One region of the Streptomyces sp. NPDC001852 genome, then DNA from elsewhere that is predicted to be linked to it. Evidence: riboswitches for the same ligand, from Rfam matches in the RefSeq annotation. Region 1 holds a riboswitch; the other holds the start of a gene.
What was found. A riboswitch is a leader RNA that binds a small molecule or an ion and turns the genes downstream of it on or off. The one in region 1 is predicted to bind glycine.
Positions count from the first base shown of each region.

Region 1 (7,092 bases):
CCAGGCTGTCGGGGCGGACGATCGTGCTGAAGGTACGGCGGTACGACTTCTCGACGCTGACCAGGTCGGAGACGTTGCGGGGGCCGACGGACGATCCGGCGGTGGTGCGGGAGGCGGCGGCGCGGCTGCTGGACTCCGTGGACACCACGGGCGGGGTACGGCTGCTGGGGGTGGGCGTCTCCGGGCTCGCCGACTACACGCAGGAGGATCTGTTCGCGCAGGCCCTGCCCGCGCGGGCGGCGGAGGCGCCGGAGGAGGCCGAGGCCGAGGTGGTCGTGGAGCGGCCGGAGCCCGTGGAAAGGCACTGGCGGGCGGGACAGGACGTCCGGCACGCGGAGTACGGGCACGGGTGGGTGCAGGGGAGTGGGCTGGGGCGGGTCACCGTGCGCTTCGAGACGCCGCAGTCCGCTCCGGGGCGGGTGCGGACGTTCTTCGTCGAGGATCCTGCGCTGGAGGCCGCTGATCCGTTGCCCTTGGTCTCGGATCACCGGCACGGGGCTCCGCCCCGGACCCCTGAGGACGATCAGGTTTCCTCCGACCCCGCCAGCTTGCCGAATTCGTGGTCCGGGGCCGAGGCAGGTGAGGCCACGTCGAGGCCGTAGTGGTGGTAGAGCTGGAGCTCCTGCTCGGGGGAGAGGTGGCGGCCCACGCCGAAGTCCGGGGCGTCCCTGATCAGCGCGCGGTCGAAGGGGACACGGAGGGTGCCCTCGATCAGTTCGCTCGGCTCCAGGGGGACGAAGGCGTCGCGGGAGAACAGGCCGGTGCGTATGGCCGCCCACTCGGGCACGCCGGTCGCGTCGTCGAGGTACACCTCGTCGATGGTGCCGATCTTGGTGCCGTTGCGGTCGAACGCCTTGCGGCCGATCAGGTTGCGCGGATCGATGTCGGTCTGCACGGTCCCTCTCCCTCCACGTGGTCGCAACTCATCCGTAAGCACTACAAAAGAGCACATTCAGGGAGGCGGCCACTCGAGGGCTCGGGCGTTGACCTCGCTGGTAGGCTGACAGCGGCTGCTGACCCCGTGCGGGAGAGTCCTCCGACCACCTCGGAGGCGCCGAAGGAGCAAATCCTCCCCGGAATCTCTCAGGCTCACGTACCGCACGGACGAGGTCACTCTGGAAAGCAGGGCGGGTGTCGACGGCTCCCGCTCTCACCGACGGTGAAAACCGGGACGTACCCGGTGAAGCTCTCAGGTTGAGATGACAGAGGGGGAGGCCGTCCGGGCACCCGCGCCGTGGTGCCCTTCGAAGGTCGCGTCAGACCAGGAGGCCTCCGCAATGACCGCCCATCGTATTCCGCTCTCGGAGCTCGAAGCGGGCATCCCGTTCGAGCAGCGCCACATCGGGCCCGACCAGGAGGCGCGGGCCAAGATGCTCGCGCAGGTCGGCTACGGTTCGCTGGACGAGCTGACCGCCGCGGCGGTCCCGGATGTGATCAAGAACGCCGACGCCCTCGACCTGCCGGGCGCCCGTACCGAGGCCGAGGTGCTCGCCGAGCTGCGCTCGCTCGCCGACCGCAACCAGGTCCTCGACTCCATGATCGGCCTCGGCTACTACGGCACCTTCACGCCGCCGGTCATCCTGCGCAACGTCATGGAGAACCCGGCCTGGTACACGGCCTACACGCCGTACCAGCCGGAGATCTCCCAGGGGCGGCTGGAAGCCCTGCTGAACTTCCAGACCGTGGTCGCCGACCTCACCGGCCTGCCGACCTCCGGTGCCTCCCTGCTGGACGAGGGCACCGCCGCCGCCGAGGCCTTGGCGCTGTCCCGGCGCATGGGCAAGAACAAGAAGGGCCTCTTCCTGGTCGACGCGGACGCGCTTCCGCAGACCATCGCCGTCATCCAGACCCGCGCCGAGCCGACCGGCGTCGAGGTGGTCGTCGCCGACCTCGGCGACGGCATCCCGGCCGACATCGCCGCGCGTGACATCAACGGCGTGCTGATCCAGTACCCGGGCGCCTCCGGTGCCGTACGCGACATCAAGCCGGTCATCGACCAGGCGCACGAGCTCGGCGCGCTCGTCACCGTCGCCGCCGACCTGCTCGCCCTGACGCTGCTGACCTCGCCCGGCGAGCTCGGCGCCGACATCGCCGTCGGCACCACCCAGCGCTTCGGCGTGCCGATGGGCTTCGGCGGTCCGCACGCCGGCTACATGGCGGTGCACGAGAAGTTCGCGCGCAGCCTGCCCGGCCGCCTCGTGGGCGTCTCCGTCGACGCCGACGGGAACAAGGCCTACCGGCTCGCGCTGCAGACCCGTGAGCAGCACATCCGCCGGGAGAAGGCGACCAGCAACATCTGCACCGCGCAGGTGCTGCTGGCCGTGATGGCCGGCATGTACGCCGTCTACCACGGGCCGGAGGGCCTGAAGACCATCGCCCGCCGCACGCACCGGTACGCCACCCTCCTCGCCGAGGGCCTGAAGGCCGGCGGGGTCGAGATCGTGCACGGCGCCTTCTTCGACACCCTCACCGCGCGCGTGCCCGGCCAGGCCGCCGAGATCGTCGCCGCCGCGCGGGAGAACGGCGTCAACCTCCACCTGACCGACGCCGACCACGTCTCCCTGGCCTGCGACGAGACCACCAAGCGGGCCCAGCTGGAGGCCGTCTGGTCCGCCTTCGGCGTCAAGGGCGACATCGAGGCCCTCGACGAGACCGCCGAGGACGCCCTGCCCGAGGCGCTGCTGCGCACCGACACGTACCTCACCCACCCGGTCTTCCACCAGCACCGCTCCGAGACGGCGATGCTGCGTTACCTGCGCAGGCTGGCCGACCGCGACTACGCGCTCGACCGCGGCATGATCCCGCTGGGCTCCTGCACCATGAAGCTCAACGCGACCACCGAGATGGAGCCGGTCACCTGGCCCGAGTTCGGTCAGCTGCACCCCTTCGCGCCCGCCGAACAGGCCGAGGGCTACCTCACGCTCATCCGTGAGCTGGAGGAACGTCTCGCCGAGGTCACCGGCTACGACAAGGTCTCCCTGCAGCCGAACGCCGGTTCACAGGGCGAGCTGGCCGGTCTGCTCGCCGTACGCGGCTACCACCGGGCCAACGGCGACGAGCAGCGCATCGTCTGCCTCATCCCGTCCTCCGCGCACGGCACCAACGCCGCCAGCGCCGTGATGGCCGGCATGAAGGTCGTCGTCGTCAAGACCGCCGAGGACGGCGAGATCGACGTCGAGGACCTGCGGGCGAAGATCGAGCAGTACCGCGACGAGCTGGCGGTACTGATGATCACCTACCCGTCGACGCACGGCGTGTTCGAGGAGCACGTCGCCGACATCTGTGCCCAGGTGCACGAGGCGGGCGGCCAGGTGTACGTCGACGGCGCCAACCTCAACGCGCTGGTCGGCCTCGCCAAGCCCGGCCACTTCGGCGGTGACGTCTCCCACCTGAACCTGCACAAGACCTTCTGCATCCCGCACGGCGGCGGTGGCCCCGGCGTCGGCCCGGTCGCGGTCCGCTCGCACCTGGCGCCGTACCTGCCGAACCACCCGCTGCAGCCGGCCGCGGGCCCGGAGACGGGCGTCGGCCCGATCTCGGCCGCCCCCTGGGGCTCCGCGGGCATCCTGCCCATTTCCTGGGCGTACGTCCGGCTGATGGGCGGCGAGGGCCTCAAGCGGGCCACGCAGGTGGCCGTGCTCTCCGCGAACTACATCGCCAAGCGCCTGGAGCCGCACTACCCGGTGCTCTACACGGGCCCCGGCAACCTGGTCGCGCACGAGTGCATCATCGACCTGCGCCCGCTGACCAAGGCGACCGGTGTGAGCGTGGACGACGTGGCCAAGCGCCTGATCGACTACGGCTTCCACGCGCCGACCATGTCCTTCCCGGTGGCCGGCACGCTGATGATCGAGCCGACCGAGTCGGAGGACATCGCCGAGCTGGACCGGTTCTGCGACACGATGATCGCCATCCGCGCGGAGATCGAGAAGGTCGGCTCGGGCGAGTGGCCGACGGAGGACAACCCGCTGCGGAACGCGCCGCACACCGCCGCCGCCCTCGGCGACGCGTGGGCGCACGCCTACAGCCGCGAGCAGGCCGTCTTCCCGGCCGGTGTCTCGGCCGCCGACAAGTACTGGCCTCCGGTGCGCCGTATCGACCAGGCCTTCGGCGACCGCAACCTGGTGTGCTCCTGCCCGCCGCTGGACGCGTACGAGGACTGAGCGAGCGGTGACCCCCGGGGCCCCGTCCGGTTTCCGGGCGGGGCCCCGCCGTCTCAGGCCGTCGCCAGTGACACCTCGGTCGCCTTGATGAGGGCGAACACGTCGGAGCCCACGAAGAGGCCGAGGTCGGCGACCGCGTCCTTGGTGATCGCCGCGGTCAGTTCGCCGCCGTCGACGGAGATCTTCACGGTGGCCATGACGGCGCCGGTGGTGAGGCCGGTGATCGCGCCGGGGAGCTGGTTGCGGATCGACAGGCCCTCCACCCGACGGGTGGCCAGGGACACCTCGGTCGACTTCACGAGCGCGCGGACGGGCGAGCCGGGGGCGAGGGAGAGCTCCTCGGCGGACTCCTTGGTGATGGCCGCCATGAGGTGCTGGCCGCCCTCCAGACGGAGCTTGACGGTGGCCATGGCCTCTCCCGGTCGCACTTCCGTGACGGTGCCGGGGAGCTGGTTGCGGATGCTCAGGGTCATGGGCACCCACGGTAGGCGCCCGCCCGCTCAGGCCGGGTATGCGTGCGTCTGCGTCGCCTTGACCGTCGCCCAGACGGCAGCGCCCGGATGCAGGTCGAGGTCGGCGGCGGCGACCGTGGTGAGGTCGGCGGCGAGCGGGAGTTCGCCGGTGAGGTCGGCGCGGATCTGGTCGCCGTGCGTCTCCAGGCCGGCCACCTCGCAGCGCCAGAGGTTACGGGCGCTGGCGCCGGTGGGCCGGTCCCGGAACAGGGTGACGGCGGACGGCGGGAACGCCACGAAGGCCGGACCGGACAGCACCTCGGTGGTCGTGATGGTGGGACCCGCGTCGAGCCGCACCGTGTGCCTGTCCGCCTGTCCCCGGTAGAGGTTGAGGCCGACCAGCTGGGCGATGTAGTCGGTGCGCGGATGGCGGGCGATGTCGGCGGGTGAGCCCTCCTGGACGACCCGGCCGTGCTCGATGACGACCAGCCGGTCGGCGAGCACCATGGCGTCCAGCGGGTCGTGCGTGACCAGGACGGCGACCGCCTCGAACTCGGCCAGGTGGCGGCGCAGTTGGGCGCGGACCTCCAGCCGGGTACGGGCGTCTAGGGCAGCAAGCGGCTCGTCCAGGAGCAGCAGCCTCGGGTGGGTGGCCAGGGCGCGGGCGAGGGCCACGCGCTGGGCCTGCCCGCCGGACAGGCGGCGTGGCTTGGCGGCCGCGTGGCCGGCGAGGCCCAGGCGGTCCAGCCATGCGGCGGCCCGGGCCCGGGCCTCGGCCCTGGACGCGCCCCGGCAGCGCGGGCCGAAGGCCACGTTGTCCAGCGCGGACAGGTGCGGGAAGAGCAGATAGTCCTGGAAGACCACGCCGACCGGGCGGGACTCCGGGGGAGTGTGTTCCAGGGCGGTGCCGTCGAGGCGCAGATGGCCGCCGGTGAGCGGGGTGAGTCCGGCGAGGGCGCGCAGGGCGGTGGTCTTGCCGGCGCCGTTCGGCCCGAGGAGGGCGAGGACGTCTCCGGGGGCGGCGCTCAGGGCCACGTCGAGCGCGAAGGAGCCGCGGTCCACGACGAGCCGGGCGTCGAGTCCCTCGTCGCCCACCGTCAGCAGGCCGGCTTCGGGGGCGTCGATGTCGGTCATGGGTCTGTACGTTCGCACATGCCCCGGGTCCGCTGCCACGCTCACGCCCCCCTCATCCAACGGTCCCGCAGCCCCGCCAGCACCGCGATCGACACCGCCAGCAGGACCAGGCTGAGGGCGATCGCGGCGTCGGGGTCGTTCTGCAGGGCCAGGTAGACGGCGAGCGGCATGGTTTGGGTGCGGCCGGGGAAGTTGCCCGCGAAGGTGATCGTCGCGCCGAACTCACCGAGCGCGCGGGCCCAGGCCAGGACGGCCCCGGCCGCGATGCCGGGCGCGATCAGCGGCAGGGTGACCCGGCGGAACGCGGTGAAGCGGGAGGCGCCGAGCGTGGCCGCCGCCTCCTCGAAGCGCGGGTCGGCCGCGCGCAGGGTGCCCTCGACGCTGATGACCAGGAACGGCATCGCGACGAACGCCTCCGCGATCACGACCCCCGTGGTGGTGAACGGCAGCGTGATCCCGAACCAGGAGTCCAGCCACTGGCCGATCACGCCGTTGCGGCCGAGGGCCAGCAGCAACGCCACACCGCCGACCACCGGCGGCAGCACGAGCGGCAGCGTCACCAGCGCCCGTACGAGGCCCCGGCCGGGGAACTCCGTACGGGCCAGCAGCCAGGCCAGCGGCACGCCCAGCACCAGGCTCACCGCCGTCGCCGCCGTGGCGCTGACCAGCGACAGCTGGAGCGCCTGCCACACCTCGGTGCCCGTCAGCTGGCCCGGCAGGCTGCGCCAGGGCGCGCGGACGAGCAGCGCGAGAAGCGGCACCAGCAGGAACGCCAGCGCCAGCACGCCCGGCAGCAGCAGCGGCAACGGCACCCCGCGCCGGCCCCCCGTGCCGACGCGGCGACGCCGCGGCCGGTCCGTGCGGGGACCGGTCGCGGCGCCGGGCTCGTGGAGCGAGGTCACGGCTTGAGGAACCCCGCCTCGCTCAGCACCTTCTGGCCCTCGGCGGACTGCACCAGGGCGACGAACGCCTTGGCGGCCTGGGCGTTCGGCGCGTTCTTCAGCAGGACGATCGGGTAGTCGTTGATCGCCTTGGCCGACTCGGGGAACTCCACGCCCTCCACCTTGCCGCCGGCGGACTTCACGTCGGTCTTGTAGACGACCGCCGCGTCCGCCTCCTTCAGCTCCACCTTGTTCAGGGCGCTCTTGACGTCCTGCTCGTAGGAGACCGGGGTCAGCTTGAGCTTGGCGGCGTCCAGGGCCTTCTGCGCGGCAGCGCCGCACGGCACGGTCTTGTCGCACAGCACGACCTTCAGGCCGGACTTGGTGAGGTCCTTCAGGGAGGACACCTTGCCGGGGTTGCCCGGGAGGGTGGCGATCTCCAGCTGGTTGCGCACGAAGGTC
Region 1 is NZ_JBIATN010000006.1:371,976-379,067, reverse strand. It holds gene ACFYZB_RS13830 (DNA polymerase IV) at 1-602, shown strand, start outside; gene ACFYZB_RS13825 (PRC-barrel domain-containing protein) at 524-895, opposite strand; glycine riboswitch at 1,015-1,109, shown strand; gene gcvP (aminomethyl-transferring glycine dehydrogenase) at 1,278-4,163, shown strand; gene ACFYZB_RS13815 (TOBE domain-containing protein) at 4,217-4,636, opposite strand; gene ACFYZB_RS13810 (ABC transporter ATP-binding protein) at 4,664-5,749, opposite strand; gene modB (molybdate ABC transporter permease subunit) at 5,791-6,651, opposite strand; gene modA (molybdate ABC transporter substrate-binding protein) at 6,648-7,092, opposite strand, start outside.

Region 2 (7,092 bases), on a different contig from region 1:
TGATCGGGGACCCGTCGTCGAACTTCAGGCCCGGACGCAGGTGGTAGGTCCAGGTCTTGGCGTCCTTGCTCGGCGTGCCGAGGGACGTCGCGAGGTCCGGGACGACCGTGAGGCCGTCCTTGCCCGCGGCCGGCTTGAACGTGACGAGCGTCCGCGCGTACAGGCGCGAGAAGTTCTGCACGAAGCCGTAGTAGGTGTTGCCCGGGTCCAGGGAGTCCGGCACGTCGGAGTCCTCCAGCGTGACCGTACCCCCCTTCTTGGTGGACGCGTTGACGATGGAGTTCAGTGCCGCGTCCTTGCTACCGCTGCCGCCGCCACTGCTGCTCTTGCCCCCACCGCCACAGGCGGCCGCGCTCAGGGAGAGCACCGTGACCGTGGCCGCGGCGGTGATAACCCTTCTGGTCTTCACGTGAGGTAAGCCCCTCTATCGATGGATCACTTGCTGCGAGGGTCGAGCGCGTCACGCAGCCCGTCACCCAGCAGGTTGAAGGCCAGGACGGTGATGAAGATCGCCAGTCCGGGCACGAACATGTACTGCGGATCTGCGGTGTAGAGATCCACGGCGTTGCTGAGCATGCCGCCCCATGAAGCCTGCGGCGGAGCGATACCGACTCCGAGGAAGCTCAGCGCAGCCTCGAAGAGGATGTTCGTCGGGATGATCAGCGTCGAGTAGACGAGGATCGGCGCGACGAGGTTGGGGAGCAGTTCCCGGAACAGGATGTACGGGCCACGGGCTCCCAGACTGGTGGCGGCCTCGACGAACTCCCGCCTGCGCAGGGTCATCGTCTGGGCGCGCACGATACGGCCGATGTAGGGCCAGCTGAAGAAGCCGATCACGAAGATCAGCACGGAGATCCGCAGCGGCAGGCCGTTGAGCCCGAAGAACCCGTCCTGCACCGAGGCCGAGATCGCGATGGCGAACAGCAGCAGCGGGAAGGCCAGGAAGGTGTCCATGAGCTTGCTGATGAGGCTGTCGACCCAGCCGCCGTAGTAGCCGGCGATGACACCCAGCACGGTGCCGATGACCACCGAGAGGAGGGTGGCGCCGCCGGCGACCAGGAGGGAGACCCAGGAGCCGTCGATGATGCGGGCGAGCATGTCGCGGCCGTACTGCGGGTCCACACCCAGGGGATGGGCCCAGCTCATGCCGCCCCAGCCGCCCTTGGGCGCCAGGAGCGCCGGGTCGATGAGGTCCTGGTGGAACTTGTCCGGGTCGAGCCCGAAGATCCACTCGATCGGCTTGGCGAGCACCGCCATCAGCACGAGCAGGATGACGACGATCCCGCCCGCCACGGCCACCTTGTCCCGCTTGAACCGGGTCCAGGCGATCTGGCTGAGTGAACGCCCTTCGATCTGGCTCTTCTTGGCCCCGGCGAGCACGGACTCGGGAGGCGCTCCGGCCTCCGCGCCGGTGGTCTCGATCGGTGCGGTCACAGTTGACCTGACCCCTCTCGCCGGTGGTGACCGGCCTTTGTCCGCCGCTGTGGGCGGCTTGGTTCACTTACCCTGCGCCGGCCGCACCTTGGTGACGGCCCAGAGATCCAGCTGGTCCTGTGACTGGTTCGAGCACAGGATCGATGGCCTCGCGTCTTGAGAGGCGAGTCTTCAACGCGCTCTCGATCAGGCGCCAGGCCTGATGGAGAAAGTATGCGTAAACGTGATGCCACCTAGGGGATTCCGTTATCCGAACAGAAAAGATCGCCTGTCGGACGTGGATCATGAGGGGCGCCCCGCCCCGAACCGGGCCGGTGAACAGGGGAGTTGAGGACCCGGGCACCCATCGTGACCGGCGTCACATCGATCGGCTCAGTAGGGCCGTGGGCTGGTGTATCCGTATCCTGGACCGGTCGCCGGCGCCGGTGCCGCGTGGGCCTCGCGGTCGTAGAACGGGCGCGCGTTGGCCCGCATCCACATCACGACCGGGTCGTAGTCGTCGGTCATCGCGACCGTCGAGACCGGCAGGCCCTCCGGTACGGCGCCGACGGACTGCTGCATCATCGCGCGCACCGAGTCGACCGCGGCCGGGGAGGTGTCGTACACGTCCAGGCCGATGGCGAGGTACGGCGCTCCGAGCGCCGGCTGCACCCAGGCGCGGCGCAGGGAGCGCAGGGCCGGGGTGCGGTGGGCGTTCTGCGTGAGAAGGGCGTAGAACTGCGGGATCTCGATCCCGGGCTCGGCCAGCCGGAGGGGGCCCGCGGGCTGGCGGTCCAGGCCCGTGGCGATACGGCGCAGGTCCAGCCAGGGGATGCCGAGGCCGCCGCCGGGCGCGTGCGGGTTGAGCCAGAGGCCGTAGTGGTCGGGATAGAGGGTGCGGGCCACGTCGAGCCCGTCGACGACCTCGTACGACCGGTTCCAGCCGCTGGCCGAGAGCTCCTGGGCGGAGGTGACGCAGGGGGCGTACTGGAAGCCGTCGACCTCCATGTTCCCGTACTGGGCGTCAGGGGAGCCGGCCTGGCCGTGCCACAGGAGCATCCAGATCTGACCGGAGGAGGGGGTGGCGAGGGCGCGGAGCAGGGCCTCGTAGGCGTCGTAGCGGCCGGGGGTGACCTGGCGCAGCGTGTGTTCCACGCCGACGCTGCCGCTGTGGCTCGCGCTCACCTGTCGTGCCCTTCTCTTTTCTGTGCCCCGTGTTTGGGGACAGCTTAAGCGCCCACGGGGTTGCCGCCTTGGGTACGTGCGCGGGTGCGGGTGCGTCGTGGCTCGTGGCGCCCCTGCGGCGGAGCCGCATATCGGACACGGCCCCGCGCCCCTCAGGGGCGCCTCAGTGGCCGTACTGATAGAAGGGGCGGACGTTCGCCTTCATCCATTCGGACACCGGGTCGTCCGTGACGTCCATGAGGACCAGGTTGACCGGCCACGCGACCGGGACGCCGGCGAGGGCTCTGCCCAGGGCCTGGAGGGGCAGGGTGCGCAGGTCGCCCTCCCACCGGGAGAGCTCGACGCCCACGAACATGACCGGCTCGTCCGTCTCGATGGCGGCCAGGCAGCGGCGGGCGGTGAGGACCACGCCGGTCTCGGCGAACTCCGCGGAGGCGGCGGAGAGGAAGTCGACCGGGTCGTCCTGCCAGTCGGGCTCGAAGAGGCGGACCCGGGCGCCGGTGTTCGGGCCGTCCAGCGGGGTGCGGCCGGCCCGGCACAGCTCGGCCACCGCAGCGGGCGGGAGCGGGATGCCGACCAGCGCGTCGGGGTTCACCGCGATGCCGACCTGCGGGGGCAGGCCGCGGGCGAACTCCACGGCGGGGGCGATGGTGTACGACATGTGGGAGCCCGTCGCCTGGCGCAGCTGCTCCTCGGAGCTGAACACCGGGACGTAGACCTGGCCCTCGATCTCCAGCGTGGGCAGGTCGAGCGGGCCGCTGTCCGGGCCGCCGCCGTTGGGCAGCGGGATCCAGAGCAGGCTCCGGCCCAGCACGTCGATGATCCGGCCGGCCGCGGCGGGTATGCCGAGGGAGGCCGAGAGCACCTCCTCCAGCTCGTTGCCGGGCCAGCCGCCGTGGGGCTGGGGGTGCGCCTGTGCCGGGAAGTCCGCGGGAACGTCCGCCGGGAAGTCCATCTGCCTACCGCCTGCTGGGAATCACTGCTGTGACCATGAAGGCTAGCGGGTGACTGCGACAGGGCCTCACCTCGTGAAGGTGATCCGCTGCAGGGCGTCCGCCGCCGGCCGGTCCAGCAGCACGGCGGCGCCGCAGCCCGCGGGCAGCTCGCCGCGCTCGACCGCGGCGAGCAGGCGGGCGGCCGTACGGCGGTGGCGGCGGAAGGCGTGGGCGGACACGCCCCGGCCGCGCTCGCGCTGGCCCGCTCGGGCGGCCTCGGGGGTGACGTCGAGCAGGATCAGATGAAGGGTGCCGCCACGGCGGCGGGCCTCGCGGGCGAGCCAGGCGCGCACCCAGGGCTGGGTGCCGCAGTCGTGCACGACGACACCCTCGCCGGTGCGCAGGGCGCGGCGCAGGCCGGCGTAGTGGGCGAGGCGGACCAGGGGGCGGTAGAGGGCGTAGGGGAGGAAGCCCGGCAGGCGGGCCGCGAAGCGGTCGCGGGTGTCCTGGGAGTCGATGCGGGGGCCGGTGACCGCGCGGTGCATCAGGGTGGACTTGCCGCTGCCGGGCAGGCCGGTGATCACCACCAGGTCGCGGGGGCCGAAGGCCAGGGCGCGGGGGCCGCGGCCGGCGCGGTCGCGCAGGTCGCGGACGGCCTGGGCGGGGGCGGGGCGCTGCCCGGGCACCGCGATGCCGGTGGTGACGGTGGCGTACACCGGGGTCCTGTTCACCGTGATCGTCCTCCCCCTCGGGCTTGGCAATATCCATGCCCGCCGAATGCAAAGGGAAGGTAATGCACGATGCCCGGCGGTTTCGTACGCGTCCTGCCACAGCCCGGTTGCAGATGCGGCCCCTGACGGGCGGGGGTGCGGCGTGCAATGATGTGGCCGCCAACTGCATACCGGCCGCTTGAATCCGCGCGGGAGAGTTCCCAGCAGCCTTCGCTGGGACGCCGAAGGAGCAAGTCCCTCCCTTGAATCTCTCAGGCCCCGTTACCGCGCGGGCGAGGCACATCTGAAAAGCGGGCCGCTGTGTCAGTGGCTCCACCCAAGGTGCAAGCCGTGATCGCCCCCGTGGCGGTCCCGGCGAACCTCTCAGGTTCCGATGACAGATGGGGAGGAACGTTCCTCGCCTGTCATTCCCTGGGAGACGACCGACCGATGAGCAGTACCGAACCCACTGAGCTGCGCCACACCGCACTGGATGCGCTGCATCGCTCGCTCGGTGCGACGATGACCGACTTCGCCGGCTGGGACATGCCGCTGCGCTACGGCTCCGAGCGCGACGAGCACCTCGCCGTGCGGACGAAGGCGGGTCTCTTCGACCTCTCCCACATGGGCGAGATCACCGTCACCGGCGCCGGGGCGGCCGCCTTCCTGAACTTCGCGCTGGTCGGCAACATCGCCTCCGTCGGCGTGGGCCGCGCCCGCTACACCATGATCTGCCAGGCCGACGGCGGCATCCTGGACGACCTGATCGTCTACCGGCTCGCCGAGACCGAGTACATGGTCGTCGCCAACGCCTCCAACGCCCAGGTGGTGCTGGACGCCCTCGCCGAGCGTTCCGCCGGCTTCGACGCCGAGGTCCGCGACGACCGGGACGCGTACGCGCTGATCGCCGTCCAGGGCCCCGAGTCCCCCGGCATCCTGAAGTCCCTCACCGACGCCGACCTCGACGGCCTGAAGTACTACGCCGGACTGCCCGGCACGGTCGCCGGCGTCCCGGCCCTGATCGCCCGCACCGGGTACACCGGCGAGGACGGCTTCGAGCTGTTCGTGAAGCCCGGGCACGCGGTCGAGCTGTGGCAGGCGCTGACCAAGGCCGGCGAGGGCGTCGGCCTGGTCCCGTGCGGCCTGTCCTGCCGGGACACCCTGCGCCTGGAGGCGGGCATGCCGCTGTACGGGCACGAGCTGACCACCTCCCTCACCCCCTTCGACGCCGGGCTCGGCCGGGTGGTGAAGTTCGAGAAGGAGGGCGACTTCGTCGGGCGCGAGGCGCTCGAGCAGGCCGCCGCCAAGGCTCAGGAGAACCCCCCGCGCGTCCTCGTCGGCCTGGTCGCCGAGGGCCGCCGGGTGCCGCGCGCCGGGTACGCCGTCGTCGCCGGCGGCGAGGTGATCGGCGAGGTGACCTCCGGCGCCCCCTCCCCCACCCTGGGCAAGCCGATCGCCATGGCCTACGTCGACGCGGCGCACGCGGCGCCGGGCACCGAGGGCGTCGGCGTGGACATCCGGGGCAGCCACGAGCCGTACGAGGTCGTGGCGCTGCCGTTCTACAAGCGCCAGAAGTAGACACTGGGCGCGGTCACCGTGTGACCCCGCGCACGTTTCCGCCGCTCACCAGCGGTCTCAGCAGTCCCCCTTCATCAGCACTCCCGCGCGTACAGGAGAATTCAGGCCATGAGCAACCCCCAGCAGCTGCGCTACAGCAAGGAGCACGAGTGGCTGTCGGCCGCCGAGGACGGCGTCTCGACGGTCGGTATCACCGAGTTCGCGGCCAACGCGCTCGGCGATGTCGTCTACGCCCAGCTCCCCGAGGTCGGCTCCACGGTGACCGCGGGCGAGACCTGCGGCGAGCTGGAGTCGACCAAGTCGGTCTCCGACCTGTACTCGCCGGTCACCGGTGAGGTCACCGAGATCAACGAGGACGTCGTCAACGACCCCTCGCTGGTGAACTCCGAGCCCTTCGAGGGCGGCTGGCTGTTCAAGGTGCGCGTCGCGGAGGAGCCGGCCGACCTGCTCTCCGCCGACGAGTACACCGCCCAGAACGCCGGCTGAGGAGTCGTAGCCGTATGACCGTCCTGAACACGTCCCTGCACGAGCTGGACCCGGAGATCGCCGCCGCGGTCGACGCCGAGCTGAACCGGCAGCAGTCCACGCTCGAGATGATCGCCTCCGAGAACTTCGCGCCGCTCGCGGTGATGGAGGCGCAGGGCTCCGTCCTCACCAACAAGTACGCCGAGGGCTACCCGGGCCGCCGCTACTACGGCGGCTGCGAGCACGTCGACGTCGCCGAGCAGATCGCCATCGACCGGGTCAAGGAGCTGTTCGGCGCCGAGTACGCCAACGTCCAGCCCCACTCCGGCGCCTCCGCCAACCAGGCGGCGCTGTTCGCCCTCGCCCAGCCCGGGGACACCATCCTCGGCCTGGACCTCGCGCACGGCGGCCACCTGACCCACGGCATGCGCCTGAACTTCTCCGGCAAGCAGTTCAACGTGGTCGCCTACCACGTGGACGCCGAGACCGGCCTGGTCGACATGGCCGAGGTCGAGCGGCTGGCCAAGGAGCACCGCCCGAAGGTGATCATCGCGGGCTGGTCGGCGTACCCGCGCGAGCTGGACTTCGCCGCCTTCCGCCGGATCGCCGACGAGGTCGAGGCGTATCTGTGGGTCGACATGGCGCACTTCGCGGGCCTGGTCGCGGCCGGTCTGCACGCGAACCCCGTGCCGTACGCCGACGTGGTCACCTCCACCACGCACAAGACGCTGGGCGGTCCGCGCGGCGGCATCATCCTCGCGCGCGGCAAGGACTTCGCGAAGAAGCTGAACTCCGCCGTCTTCCCG
Region 2 is NZ_JBIATN010000028.1:79,134-86,225, forward strand. It holds gene ACFYZB_RS35950 (ABC transporter substrate-binding protein) at 1-409, opposite strand, end outside; gene ACFYZB_RS35955 (ABC transporter permease) at 436-1,434, opposite strand; gene ACFYZB_RS35960 (enhanced serine sensitivity protein SseB C-terminal domain-containing protein) at 1,807-2,598, opposite strand; gene ACFYZB_RS35965 (enhanced serine sensitivity protein SseB) at 2,762-3,553, opposite strand; gene ACFYZB_RS35970 (AAA family ATPase) at 3,620-4,264, opposite strand; glycine riboswitch at 4,444-4,541, shown strand; gene gcvT (glycine cleavage system aminomethyltransferase GcvT) at 4,694-5,821, shown strand; gene gcvH (glycine cleavage system protein GcvH) at 5,930-6,307, shown strand; gene glyA (serine hydroxymethyltransferase) at 6,322-7,092, shown strand, end outside.
Region 2: it holds a riboswitch for glycine, as region 1 does, so the genes downstream of both, gcvT (glycine cleavage system aminomethyltransferase GcvT) here and gcvP (aminomethyl-transferring glycine dehydrogenase) in region 1, are expected to answer to the same signal.